DNA from 4 places in the Variovorax cryoconiti genome. Region 2 is predicted to be linked to each of the others. Evidence: predicted binding sites of a transcription regulator. Region 2 holds the regulator's gene; each other region holds the start of a gene.
What was found. Region 2 encodes FNR, which switches genes on or off when oxygen is low (the NO sensors DNR and NnrR bind a similar motif). Its sites were predicted from a motif close to TTGATNNNNATCAA; they were not measured.
Positions count from the first base shown of each region.

Region 1: the regulator FNR is predicted to act here: its motif matches at 1,907-1,920, upstream of ACSFA2_RS08865 (oxygen-binding di-iron domain-containing protein).
Region 3: the regulator FNR is predicted to act here: its motif matches at 2,036-2,049, upstream of ACSFA2_RS22860 (DASS family sodium-coupled anion symporter).
Region 4: the regulator FNR is predicted to act here: its motif matches at 2,469-2,482, upstream of ACSFA2_RS10020 (fatty acid desaturase).

Region 1 covers NZ_JBPJZI010000002.1:863,579-866,788, forward strand. The annotation lists gene ACSFA2_RS08850 (hypothetical protein) at 1-336, opposite strand, end outside; gene ACSFA2_RS08855 (D-amino acid aminotransferase) at 500-1,363, shown strand; gene ACSFA2_RS08860 (CBS domain-containing protein) at 1,364-1,795, opposite strand; gene ACSFA2_RS08865 (oxygen-binding di-iron domain-containing protein) at 1,983-2,792, shown strand; gene ACSFA2_RS08870 (OmpA family protein) at 2,927-3,210, shown strand, end outside.
Region 2 covers NZ_JBPJZI010000005.1:279,599-282,808, forward strand. The annotation lists gene ccoG (cytochrome c oxidase accessory protein CcoG) at 1-290, shown strand, start outside; gene ACSFA2_RS15140 (FixH family protein) at 309-590, shown strand; gene ACSFA2_RS15145 (hypothetical protein) at 601-852, shown strand; gene fnr (fumarate/nitrate reduction transcriptional regulator Fnr) at 833-1,549, opposite strand; gene hemN (oxygen-independent coproporphyrinogen III oxidase) at 1,787-3,160, shown strand; gene ACSFA2_RS15160 (sulfite exporter TauE/SafE family protein) at 3,168-3,210, shown strand, end outside.
Region 3 covers NZ_JBPJZI010000012.1:64,565-67,774, forward strand. The annotation lists gene ACSFA2_RS22845 (ABC transporter substrate-binding protein) at 1-35, opposite strand, end outside; gene ACSFA2_RS22850 (ABC transporter ATP-binding protein) at 77-1,096, opposite strand; gene phbB (acetoacetyl-CoA reductase) at 1,229-1,966, shown strand; gene ACSFA2_RS22860 (DASS family sodium-coupled anion symporter) at 2,144-3,210, shown strand, end outside.
Region 4 covers NZ_JBPJZI010000003.1:194,941-198,150, forward strand. The annotation lists gene ACSFA2_RS10015 (phosphoglycerate kinase) at 26-1,219, shown strand; gene ACSFA2_RS10020 (fatty acid desaturase) at 1,290-2,399, opposite strand; gene pyk (pyruvate kinase) at 2,603-3,210, shown strand, end outside.

The DNA of each region.
Region 1 (3,210 bases), on a different contig from region 2:
GTCGATCAGCGGGGTCTCGCTGCCGTCGCCCGAGGTGATCGCCGACAGTGGCAGGCTGTCGCCGCCCTGCAGCAACAGGTCGGGGTCGGTGAGGTGCCGGCATGCCCAGGCGCAGGCGGCGATGAGTTCCGGGGGACGGATGCGGCCGTCGCGGTCGGTGTCGATCAGGTCGAGCGTGCGCGGGTCGAGTTCGGTGCCGCGGGTGGGGCAGGCCAGCGCCACCCACAGTTTCTGGTCGAGTTCGCCGAGGTGGGCGAGGTCCGCGCCGTTTCGGATGAGCACCTGGTCCACGCCACCGGCGCGAAAGAACTGCCATGCATGGGCGGCGACAGACATCGAGCTAGAACTTTCTTCGGAGGGAATCGGGCGTCGAGTCTTTCGCATCTCGCAGGGCGCGTGCGTAGGCGGTTGGGCCAAAAGCAGGTGCGCGACGGCCGAGCCGGCATCGCGAGGGCACTGCGGGGAGAATCGGGGCCTTCATCTCCCTTTCGGTTTCCGCATGCACGCTCTTCCCGATTCCCTTTGCTACCTCAACGGCGATTACACGCCGCTGGCCGATGCCAAGATTTCCGTGCTCGACCGCGGCTTCATCTTCGGCGACGGCATCTACGAGGTGGTGCCCGTGTACGGGCGCAAGTTCTTCCGTTTCTCGCAGCACCTGGCGCGCCTCGGCCGCAGCCTGGCCAGCGTGCGCATCGCCAATCCGCTGGACGAGGCCGGCTGGCTCGAGCGGGCACGCCGTCTCGTCGCCGAACATCCCGCCGACGACCAGATGCTCTACATCCAGGTGAGCCGCGGCGTGGCGCCGCGCGACCACGTGATGCCCCAGGACGTCGTGCCCACGGTTTTCATGATGACCAACGCCATGAAGCCGCCATCGGCCGCGCTGCTGGCCAAGGGCGTGGCCTGCGTCACCTCGCGCGACTTCCGCTGGGAGCGCGCCGACATCAAGAGCACCTCGCTGCTGGGCAATGTGCTGGCACGCCAGATCTCGGCGGATGTCGGAGCGGTCGAGACGATCCTGTTCCGCGACGGTCTGCTGACCGAGGCGTCGTCGTCGAACGTGTGGGTGGTGCAGGGCGGCGCACTGCTCGGTGCGCCCAAGAGCGAGCATGTGCTCGAAGGCATCCGCTACGACCTGATCCGGGAATTGTGCGAGGCCGAAGGCATTCCCCACGACCTGCGCCCCATCGCCGAGGCCGAGGTCCGCGCCGCCGACGAGCTGCTGCTCAGTTCGGCCAGCAAGGAAATCATGCCGGTGACGCTGCTCGATGGCCAGCCGGTCGGCAGCGGCGCACCCGGCGCTGTCTTCGCACGGCTGCATGCCGCCTACCAGCGCGCGAAGGAAACGCAGTCAATCTGATCAGCTCTGGATGTAGCTCGTCAGTTGCTCGATGGTCTTTTCGTGGTCCGCGATGATGTCGTCCATCAGGTCGCGGATCGACAGCATGCCGACCACCTGGCCGTTGTCGACCACCGGCAAGTGGCGGATGCGCTTCTGGCTCATGAGCGTCATGCAGTCGTGCGTGGGGGTGTCGGGCGTCACGGTGATGACATGGGCCGTCATGATCTCCGCCACCTGCATCGCCTTCGAGTTCTTGCCAAGCAGGGCCACCTTGCGCGTGTAGTCGCGTTCGGAGAAAACGCCCACCAGCCGATCGCCTTCCATCACCACCAGGGCGCCGACTTCGTGCTTGGCCAGCACATGCAGTGCGTCGAAGACGGTGGCGTCGGGGCTGGTGTGCCACAGGCCGGCATTTCGTCGTTGGGCGAGCAGGGCGGAAACGGGTTTCATGAGGTTTCTCCGGACAGTGGGGGGATCGGTGCGCGGGTGCGTCGGACTCATCATAGGGGCGGCCCGGAGTCGGTGGCCAGGTAGACAAATGGGCGAATGGCTTCTGTGCCCTTGATCCCCATCAACCGTTGACGCCGTCGGGCTCTCTACAGTCGGGCCTCTTTCTTCCGACCTTCCAGACCTGCCCGTGCCGATCGAGCTCTACCGCGACCCGCAGCATGCCTGCCTGATGTTCACCGACCTGGTCGGCGCGGATGGCCAGGCGGTGCAGGCGAACCAGTTCCTCATCGTCGACCACGGCACCGGTGCGGTCATCGATCCGGGCGGCAACCTCGCCTTCAACGAGCTGTACCTCGGCATGACGCGCCACTTCAGCCCGCACAAGCTGTCGTACATCGTCGCCTCGCATGCCGATCCGGACATCATCGCCTCGCTCGACCGCTGGCTGACATCGACCCGTGCACAGCTGGTGATCTCGCGCGTGTGGGAACGCTTCGTGCCGCACTTCACCAAGGTCGGCAAGACCGAAGAACGGATCATCGGCGTGCCCGACCTCGGTGGGCGCCTGCCCCTGGGCAACAGCGAACTGTGGCTGCTGCCGGCGCACTTCCTGCACGCCGAGGGCAACTTCCATTTCTACGATCCGGTCAGCCGCATCCTCTTCACCGGCGACCTTGGCGTGTCGATGACCAGCGGCCGCGAGGCCCAGACCCCCGTGCGTGAACTGGCGCCGCACATTCCGCGCATGGAAGCCTTTCATCGCCGCTACATGGTGTCGAACAAGATCCTGCGCCTGTGGGCGCGCATGGCACGCACGCTCGACATCGCGATGCTGGTGCCGCAGCACGGGGCGCCCATCGAGGGCCGGGCGGCCATCACGGACTTCTTCGATTGGGTGGAGTCGCTGATGTGCGGCATCGACCTGTTCGACGACCGGGCCTACCAGGTGCCGACGACGCGGATCGACCCGCGCATCCACCGCACCGACATGTCCTGAGCGCCGGCCGGCGTGCGCAATTCCCGCCTTTGCGGTTCTTTGCGCGAAGCCCTGGGGGCGCTGCGCGTCGGCCTGGGCTATGGTCCGCGCCGCCAGCGGTGCTTCGGCCGCGGCTTCACTCAGGGAGAAACAACATGTTTGATGAACTCATTCGGGATATCGGCGAACGCTTTGCGCTCGGCCCCAAGGCCGGCGAACTCGTGCAGATGCTGCTCGGCGTTATGACCGACCCCGAAACCGACGGCCTGGAGGGTTTTTCCAAGCGCTTCATGCAGGGCGGTTTCGGCGATGTCGTGCAGGGCTGGCTGACGTCGCCCACCGGGGCGACTTCGGCGCCGGCCCTCAGCGCGACGCAGGTGGACACGGTGCTGGGCGGGCCCGACGGACTCCTGGCGCGCATCGCGGCGCGGCTCGGCCT
Region 2 (3,210 bases):
CGCGCATCGTCGAGGGCGGCATGCTGGAGAACGTGTACCGCCTGCAGGTCATGAACGCGACGGAAAGGCCGCAGCGCTATGCCATTGCGGCCAGCGGCCTCGAAGGCCTCACGGTCGCCGCTGGCGATTCGGTCGAGGTCCAGCCTGCCGAATCGCGCTGGGTCGCGGTGCGCCTGCAGCTGCCGTACGGTGCCGCGCCCTCGGGCTCGCACCCCGTGTATTTCGACGTGCGGGCGGCCGACGGCGGCGCCCACGTGTCGGAGAAGGCCATCTTTCTCGTTCCGCGCTGAACTACAGGAGACAAACCCATGAATGCCCTTGCATCGAAGACACCCGCCGAGCCAGCCGAGCCATGGTGGAAGTTCCCGCTCGTCTGGATGGTGATCGCCGGCCCGGCGATCGTCGTGGTGGCCGGGTTCGCCACGCTGTGGCTGGCCATCCGCACGCCCGACCCGGTGGTGTCTGCGGACTACTACCGCCAGGGCATCGAGATCAACAAGACGCTGGCCGACAAGAAGCTGATGCCGGCCCAGGCAGGACGCAACCATGCCGCCACGCCCAGCGACGACGTGCCCTTGCCCAAGCGCTGAGACGGCCGCGATGAAACGCCGCATTCGCCGCCTGGCCTGGATCCTCTGGCCCTCGTTCCTGCTGGCCTGCGTGGTCGAGATGCTGGTGTTCGCCATGGTCGACCCGAGCGACGTGCACTGGCGCGGCGAGCCGCTGCCGCTGTCGCGCCAGGGGCTCTACACCGCGAGCTTCTTCGTCTTCTGGCTGTTGGCGATGGGCTCGAGCGCGCTGACCGCGCTGCTCGCGATGTCGCGGCGCGAGGTCAACACGCCGGCGCGTTGACCAACCGGCGCAGCTTGTCGGCGTCGACGATGCGCACATGGCGCTGCTGCACCGCGACGATGCCGTCCTCGACGAACTTCGACAGCGTGCGGCTCACCGTCTCGAGCTTGAGGCCAAGGTAGCTGCCGATCTCCTCGCGCGTCATGCGCAGCACCAGCTCCGACTGCGAGAAGCCGCGCGCGTGCAGGCGCTGCACCAGGTTCAGCAGGAAGGCCGCGAGACGCTCCTCGGCACGCATGCTGCCCAGCAGCAACATCACGCCGTGCTCGCGCACGATCTCGCGGCTCATGATCTGGTGCACATGCCGCTGCAGAGCCGTCACCTCGCGCGAGAGTTCCTCGATGCGGTCGAAGGGCATCACGCAGACTTCCGCGTCTTCCAGTGCCACCGCGTCGCAGGTGTGGTGGTCGTTCACGATGCCGTCCAGGCCGATGATTTCGCCCGCCATCTGGAAGCCGGTGACCTGGTCGCGGCCGTCCTCCGAGGTCACGCGGGTCTTGAAGACGCCGGTGCGGATGGCGTAGAGCGAGGTGAAGCGCTCGCCGTTGTGGAACAAGGTCTCGCGCCGCTTCACCTTGCGGCGCGTGGCGACGATCTCGTCGATGCGCTTCAGGTCGGCGGGCTGCAGGCCGATCGGCATGCACAGCTCGCGCAGGTTGCAGTTGGAACAGGCGACTTTGATGGTTTCGGGGGTCATGGGCTGCGGGCGAGGCAGGCGGGGAGGGCGCTGCCGACGCGTCGGTGGTTTGAGGGAATTGTTCGCGAGCCGTGGGTGCGCAGGCTTGACGGGCGTCAATGAAGAAGGGCCCGGTTGGCGGCACAGTCGACGAGCCCTCCGCGCCCCATCACCATGCCATCCACCCTCCTTACCGAATCCGCCGCGCCGAGCCGGCTGCAGTTGGTTCCCCCGTCTGCCGCACCCGCCGCACCCACCATGACGCCGGCGACCCTGAAGCGCTTCGATGTTGCCGGCCCGCGCTACACCTCGTACCCGACCGCGGACCGCTTTGTCGAAGCCTTCGGCAGCGACGACTACGCGCAGGCGCTGCGCCAGCGCCGCATGGGCACCAGCGCCCGGGCGCTGCCGCTGTCGCTCTACGTGCACGTGCCGTTCTGCGCGTCGCTGTGCTATTTCTGCGCCTGCAACAAGATCGTCACCAAGCACCACGAGCGCGCCGACGACTACCTGCGCTATCTGGCGCGCGAGGTCGATTTGCAGGTGGCGCAACTCGGGCGTGGCGCGCTGGTGAGCCAGCTGCACCTGGGGGGCGGTACGCCGACCTTCCTGGACGACGCCAGCCTCGGCCGCCTCATGGACATCCTGCGCAGCGCCTTCGTGCTGGCGCCCGACGGCGAGTACTCGATCGAGATCGACCCGCGCACCATCGACGAGGGCCGGCTCGAGAAGCTGGCGGCGATGGGCTTCAACCGCCTGAGCTTCGGCGTGCAGGACTTCGACCCTGCGGTGCAGAAGGCGGTGCACCGCATCCAGCCTGCGGCGCAGGTGTTCGACCTGATGGCGGCGGCGCGGCGTCTTGGCTTCATGTCCATCAACGTCGACCTGATCTACGGCCTGCCGAAGCAGACCGCCGCCTCCTTCGACCGCACGCTGGCGCAGATCTGCGACCTGCGGCCCGACCGCATCGCGCTCTATGCCTATGCCCACCTGCCGGAGCGCTTCAAGCCGCAGCGCCGCATCGAGGCGGCCGAGCTGCCCGACGCGGCGACCAAGGTCGACATGCTGTCGCGCTCGATCGCCGCACTCACCGCGGCCGGCTATGTCTACATCGGCATGGACCATTTCGCGCTGCCGACCGACGCGCTGGCCATCGCCAAGCGGCAGGGCCGGTTGCACCGCAACTTCCAGGGCTACAGCACGCAGCCTGACTGCGACCTGGTGGCGCTGGGCGTGTCAGCCATCGGCCGCGTCGGCGCCACCTACAGCCAGAACGCGAAGACGCTGGAGGAGTACTACGACCTGCTCGACCAGGGTCGCCTGCCGGTGGTGCGCGGCCTGGCGCTGTCGCGCGACGACGTGCTGCGGCGCTCGGTGATCATGGCGTTGATGTGCCAGGGGCAGGTGAACTTCGAGTCGATCGCGCTGGCGCACCTGATCGACTTCCGCCGGCACTTCGCCGCCGAGCTCGAAGCACTCGAGCCGCTGGCCGCGCAGGGTCTGGTGACCCTCGGCGAGCACGAGATCGAGGTGACGCCGACCGGCTGGTTCTTCGTGCGTGCCATCGCGATGGTGTTCGACCGCTACCTGCAGGCCGACCGCAACCGCACGCGCTTTTCAAGAATCATCTAGGTCCGCCATGCAGACCGCCCTTGTCGGCACCGCACTCCTGATGGGCCTGG
Region 3 (3,210 bases), on a different contig from region 2:
GCGGCCAGCGTCTGGACGAAGGTGTTGCGTCGCATGGTGGAACTCTCTCCTCGGATGAAAAATGGGTGTTCGTGGATCAGTGGATGCGCCGGCCGTCGGCACCGAAGCCGTGGGCCTCGTCGGCCGGCCAGCGCAGGTGCACGCGTTCGCCCGGCATGGCCGCGTGTCCGCCGGCGGCGCGCACCAGCAGCACCTCGCGGCCGACGGCGCAGCGCAGCACCAGGTCGGCGCCCAGGTATTCGACGCTTTGCACCACGGCGGGGATGCCGTCGGCAGCGAGCGTGATCGCCTCGGGGCGCACGCCCACTTGCGTCGCCTGCACGCCCGATGCGACATCGCTGCCCGCGATGCGGCCGTCGGCCTCGAGCGCGACCAGGTTCATGGGCGGCGTGCCGATGAAGCGCGCCGCGAAAGTGGTGGCCGGGCGCGCATACAGCTCGCGCGGCGTGCCGGCCTGCTCGATGCGGCCCTGGTTCAGCAGCACGACCTGGTCGGCCATGCTCATCGCCTCGGTCTGGTCGTGCGTGACATAGACGACCGTGAGGCCCAGCTTCTGCTGCAGCTCGCGCAGCTCGCGCCGCATGTCCTGGCGCAACTGGGCGTCGAGGTTGGACAGCGGCTCGTCCATCAGGCAGACCTTGGCCTGGGCCACCAGCGCGCGGCCGAGCGCGACGCGCTGCTGCTGCCCACCCGAGAGCTGACCGGGTTTGCGGTCGAGCAGGGCGGTGAGGCCGAGCAGGGCGGCGGCGTTGCGCAGGCGTTCGGCGCTTTCGGCGGCGGGCACCTTGCGCACCGACAGGCCGAAGCCGATGTTGTCGGCCACGCTCAGGTGCGGGAAGAGGGCGTAGTTCTGGAACACCATCGCGATGCCGCGCTGCGCCGGCGGCAGGTCTGTCACGTCCTGGTCATCGATCAGCACCTGGCCCTGCGTGGCGGTTTCGAGCCCCGCGATGATCCGCAATGTGGTGGATTTCCCGCAGCCGGAGGGCCCGAGAAGGACGCAAAAGGAACCGGATGCGATTTGAAGATTGACGGCGTGCAGGGCCGTGCTGTCGCCCCATGATTTGGCGACCCTGTTCAGGGCGATCGAAGACATGGCGCAGTGTAGGAACGATATGTGACAGTTGTGTTCCCTTCGCAGGTCAGTGTTTTCCTGGGCCGGGCCTCGTGAGAAACTTCGCTACAGTGGTCCGGCCTGTCCGGGCGTCGTACCAATCGAAGGAAAATCATGAGCAAAAAAGTCGCCTACGTCACCGGTGGGATGGGAGGAATCGGAACCGCCATCTGCCAGCGCCTCCACAAGGACGGGTTCACGGTCATCGCGGGCTGCGGCCCGACGCGCGACTTCGGCAAATGGCTGGCCGAACAGAAGGCCGAGGGCTTCGACTTCTACGCCTCGGTCGGCAATGTCGGTGACTGGAATTCCACCGTCGACGCCTTCAGCAAGGCCAAGGCCGAACACGGCAGCATCGACGTGCTGGTCAACAACGCCGGCATCACCCGCGACCGCATGTTCCTCAAGATGACGCCCGAGGACTGGAGTGCCGTCATCGAGACCAACCTCAACAGCATGTTCAATGTCACCAAGCAGGTGGTGGCCGACATGGTGGAAAAGGGCTGGGGGCGCATCATCAACATCAGCTCGGTCAACGGCGCCAAGGGCCAGGCCGGCCAGACCAACTACTCGGCGGCGAAGGCCGGCATGCACGGCTTCACGATGGCACTGGCGCAGGAAATGGCCCACAAGGGCGTGACCGTCAACACGGTGAGCCCGGGCTACATCGGCACTGACATGGTCAATGCGATCCGCCAGGAAGTGCTGGACAAGATCATCGCCACGATCCCGGTCAAGCGCCTGGGCAAGCCGAGCGAGATCGCCTCGATCATTTCCTGGCTGGCCACCGACGAAGGCGGCTACTCCACCGGCGCCGACTTCTCGGTCAACGGCGGCCTGCACATGCATTGACGCGCCTTCGCGCTGCGTCGTCGACAAACCCGCTTCGGCGGGTTTTTCTTTGGGCGAACGCGACGGGACTTGACGCCGGTCAACCGGCGGCGTGCGATCGCGCCTAGATTGCACCCATCCGCCGGCGACACGGATCGCCGCACGTGGCGGGCTGGCCGGCACTCCGGAAAGAATCGAATGATCTACACCCGTCTCAAGGCGGCGCTTCGCTACTTCAACGAAGCCGTGCCTTTCAAACTGGTGCCCGCGCTGATCGCCACGGCTGTGCTGGTGACCCTGCTGCTGATTCCGCGCCCCGACGGGCTCACGCCCGATGCCTGGCGGCTGGTGGCAATCTTCCTGACCACGATCGTGGCGATCATCCTCAAGGTCATGCCGATCGGCGTCATGGCGATGATGGCCATCGTGATCGTCTCGCTGACGCAGGTCACCTCGAACTCGTCCAAAGGCGCGATCACCGACGCGCTGGGCAGCTTTTCCAGCCCGCTGATCTGGTTGATCGTGGTGGCGATCCTGATCTCGCGCGGGCTGAAGAAGACCGGCCTGGGCAGCCGCATCGGTCTGATCTTCATCGCGCTGCTGGGCAAGCGCACGATCGGCATCGGCTACGGCCTGACCATCTGCGAGCTGGTGCTGGCGCCCTTCACGCCCAGCAACACGGCGCGCGGCGGCGGCATCGTGCATCCGATCATGAAGTCCATCGCGACCGCCTTCGGCTCGGACCCGGCCAAGGGCACGCAGGGCAAGGTCGGCACCTACCTGGCGCTGGTCAACTACCACGCCAACCCGATCACGTCGGCCATGTTCCTGACGGCGACGGCCCCGAACCCGCTGGTGGTGGACTACGTCGCCCGGGCGACGAACCAGAGCTTTCACCTGTCCTGGACGACCTGGGCGCTGTGCATGCTCCTGCCCGGCCTGGTCTGCCTGCTCGTGATGCCGCTGGTGATCTACCTGCTGTCGCCGCCCGCGCTGAAGGCCACGCCGGACGCCGTGGACTACGCGCGCGCCGAGCTGACGACGATGGGGCCGCTCGCGCCCCCCGAGAAAGTCATGCTGGGCACCTTCGGGCTGCTGCTGGTGCTGTGGGCGAACGTCCCGGCGATGCTGTTCGGCCCCGCGTTCACGCTCGACCCGACGGTGGTCGCCTTCGTCGGCCTGTTCGTGCTGATCATCACCGGCACCATCGACTGGGACGACGTGCTGTCCGAGAAGAGCGCGTGGGACACGCTGATCTGGTTCGG
Region 4 (3,210 bases), on a different contig from region 2:
TCCTTTCACCTTCATCTCACCTCCCATGAACGTCATCCGCTTCACCGATCTCTGTGCGCAAGGCAAGGTTGCCGGCCAACGCGTCTTCATCCGTGCCGACCTCAACGTGCCGCAGGACGACGCGGGCCGCATCACCGAAGACACGCGGGTGCGCGCCTCGGTGCCCTGCATCCAGGCCGCGCTCGACGCCGGCGCGGCGGTGATGGTCACGTCCCACCTCGGCCGCCCGACCGAGGGCGCCTTCAAGCCCGCCGATTCGCTGGCGCCGGTGGCCAAGCGCCTGGCCGAGCTGCTCGGCCGCCCGGTGCCGCTGGTGGCGAACTGGGTCGACGGCGTCGACGTGGCGCCGGGCCAGGTCGTGCTGCTGGAGAACTGCCGCGTCAACAAGGGCGAGAAGAAGAACGACGAGGCGCTCGCCAGGAAAATGGCCGCGCTGTGCGACATCTACGTGAACGATGCCTTCGGCACCGCGCACCGCGCCGAAGCCACCACCTACGGCATCGCGCAGTTCGCGAAGATCGCCTCGGCCGGCCCGCTGCTGGCCGCCGAGATCGATGCCATCACCAAGGCGCTGGCGCACCCCGCCCGGCCGCTGGTGGCGATCGTCGCCGGCTCCAAGGTCAGCACCAAGCTCACCATCCTCAAGGCACTGGCCGAGAAGGTCGACCAGCTCATCGTGGGTGGCGGTATCGCCAACACCTTCATGCTGGCGTCGGGCCTGTCGATCGGCAAGTCGCTGGCCGAACCCGACCTGCTCGACCAGGCCAAGGCGGTGATCGAGGCGATGCGCGCGCGCGGCGCGGCGGTGCCGATCCCGGTCGACGTGGTCACGGCCAAGACCTTCGCAGCGGATGCAGTGGCCACCGTCAAGGCCGCCGATGCGGTGGAGGCCGACGACCTGATCCTCGACATCGGCCCCAAGACCGCCGAGATGCTGGCCGCACAACTGCGCGAAGCCGGCACCATCGTGTGGAACGGACCGGTCGGCGTGTTCGAGTTCGAGGCCTTCTCGCACGGCACCGAAGCCATCGCCCGCGCCATCGCCGAGAGCAAGGCCTTCTCGATCGCCGGCGGTGGCGACACGCTGGCCGCCATCGCCAAGTACGGCATCGAGAAGGACGTGGGCTACATCTCGACCGGCGGCGGCGCCTTCCTCGAGATCCTGGAAGGCAAGACGCTGCCGGCCTTCGAGATCCTCAGCAAGCGCGCGGCCGGCTGAACGCCCACTCCACGCCCATGAAAAAGCCCGCATTCGCGGGCTTTTTGCTGTCGTCGTCGCGGGCCGGGTGTCAGGCCATGGCCGCCGCGGGCGCACGCATCGCGCTGGTCGCTCGGCCCTGGAAGTCGGTCCAGCACTGGCGCGAGAAGTCGTAGAGCTTGCAGGCGCGGGCGGTGGAGAAGTACCACTTCCAGGAGAAAGGCTGGACGATGATGCGTTCGGGCAGCAGGTGCTCGAGCATCTTCTGGGCTTCCTTCAGCTTGTAGAGCGGGATGCTCATGTCCACGTGGTGCGCCGTGTGCTCCATGATGTGGTGAATGAGCGCACCGATCTGCAGCGGGAAGGTGAGGTGCACGGTGGTCGACACGAAGGGCTGCGCGCGCTGCCAGGCGGCCTTCTCGTCGTGCCACTGCACCTTGACGTGCGTGTGGTGGCCGTAGATCACGAAGCCCATCATGGTGAACCAGAAGGCCATCGGCACCACGAAGCCGAGCAGCAGCGCCAGCAGCACCGACTGGCCGGTGGCCAGCGCGGCGGTGCTCAGCGCGGCGATCCAGAGGGCGGCAAAGCCGGTCACGAGCGCGCAGTCCTTGGCGAAGATCGGGCGGTAGCTGTTGCCCATCGTGGCGCGGGACGGGAACATCATCTTCTTCCACCAGATCTCGACCATGTAGTACAGGCCGGGGCCCCAGCCGCTGCGGTAGATGCGCTCGAGGGCGCGGCGCACCGGCGACAGCGCGCGGTACTCGGCCTGCGTCAGCGGCGCCCAGACGAAGTCGACGCCCTTCAGGTTGGTGAAGCCGTGGTGCACCACGTTGTGCCCCATGTCCCAGAGGCTGTAGGCCGTGAGCGAGGGCAGGAAGGCAATGCGGCCCAGCCACTTGTTCAGGCGACGGTGCGGCGTCAGGCTCTGGTGGCAGCCGTCGTGGCCGATGATGAAGAGCCGGCCGATGACGAAGCCCGCCAGCAGTCCGGCGAGCAGCTTGAGCCAGACCGGCTTGAGCAGCACCGTTCCCGTGACGAGCGCACCGAACAGCAGGTAATCGATGGCCAGCAGCACGAAGGCGCGAACGGTCGTGCGCTGCGAGATCGGGATCAGCCAGGAGCGGATGACCTTGCGGTGCGGCAGCGGCATGTCCGGCGACAGGGGCGTGGGAACAGGATCGGTTGGGGTCTGCATAAGACGAGGCGAAAGAAAGGAAAAACGACGGCGCGGGTGTGCACCGTAACGCATTCATCGGAAGGGGTGATGACGAAGATCAAGTGCGTGGGGTTGTCAAAGCAACCGTGTCGTATCGCGCAACGACATCTCCACATGTGAGAATTGTGCCAAAACCCCGGTCCGCCCGCGGAACGGATTCCCCGACAGCCCCAGGAGACACTGTGGACACGACCCGCCTTCCCCGCCATGCCACCAAGATCGTCGCGACGCTCGGCCCCGCGTCGAACACGCTCGAACTGATCGAGCAGATGATCATTCACAAGGTCAGCGTGGTGCGGCTGAACTTCAGCCACGGCACCGCGCAGGACCACATCGACCGTGCGACCATGGTGCGCGAAGCCGCTCGCCGCGCCGGCCGCGAAGTGGCCATCATGGCCGACCTGCAGGGCCCGAAGATCCGCGTGGGCAAGTTCGCGCAGGGCAAGATCTGGCTCGAGCCGGGCGCCAAGTTCGTGCTCGATGCGTCACGCACCGAGCTTGGCGACGTCGACGCCGTCGGCCTTGACTACAAGGACCTGCCGCGCGACGTGAAGGCCGGCGACCGCCTGCTGCTCAACGACGGCCTCATCGTGCTGATCGTGAACCTGGTCAAGGGCGAGGCGGTGCACACCACCGTGCTGCTCGGCGGCGAACTGTCGAACAACAAGGGCATCAACAAGCAGGGCGGTGGCCTCACGGCGCCGGCGCTGACGGCCAAGGACATGGAGGACATCAAGACCGCCATGAGCTTCCAGGCCGACTACGTGGCGGTGAGCTTCCCGAAGAACGC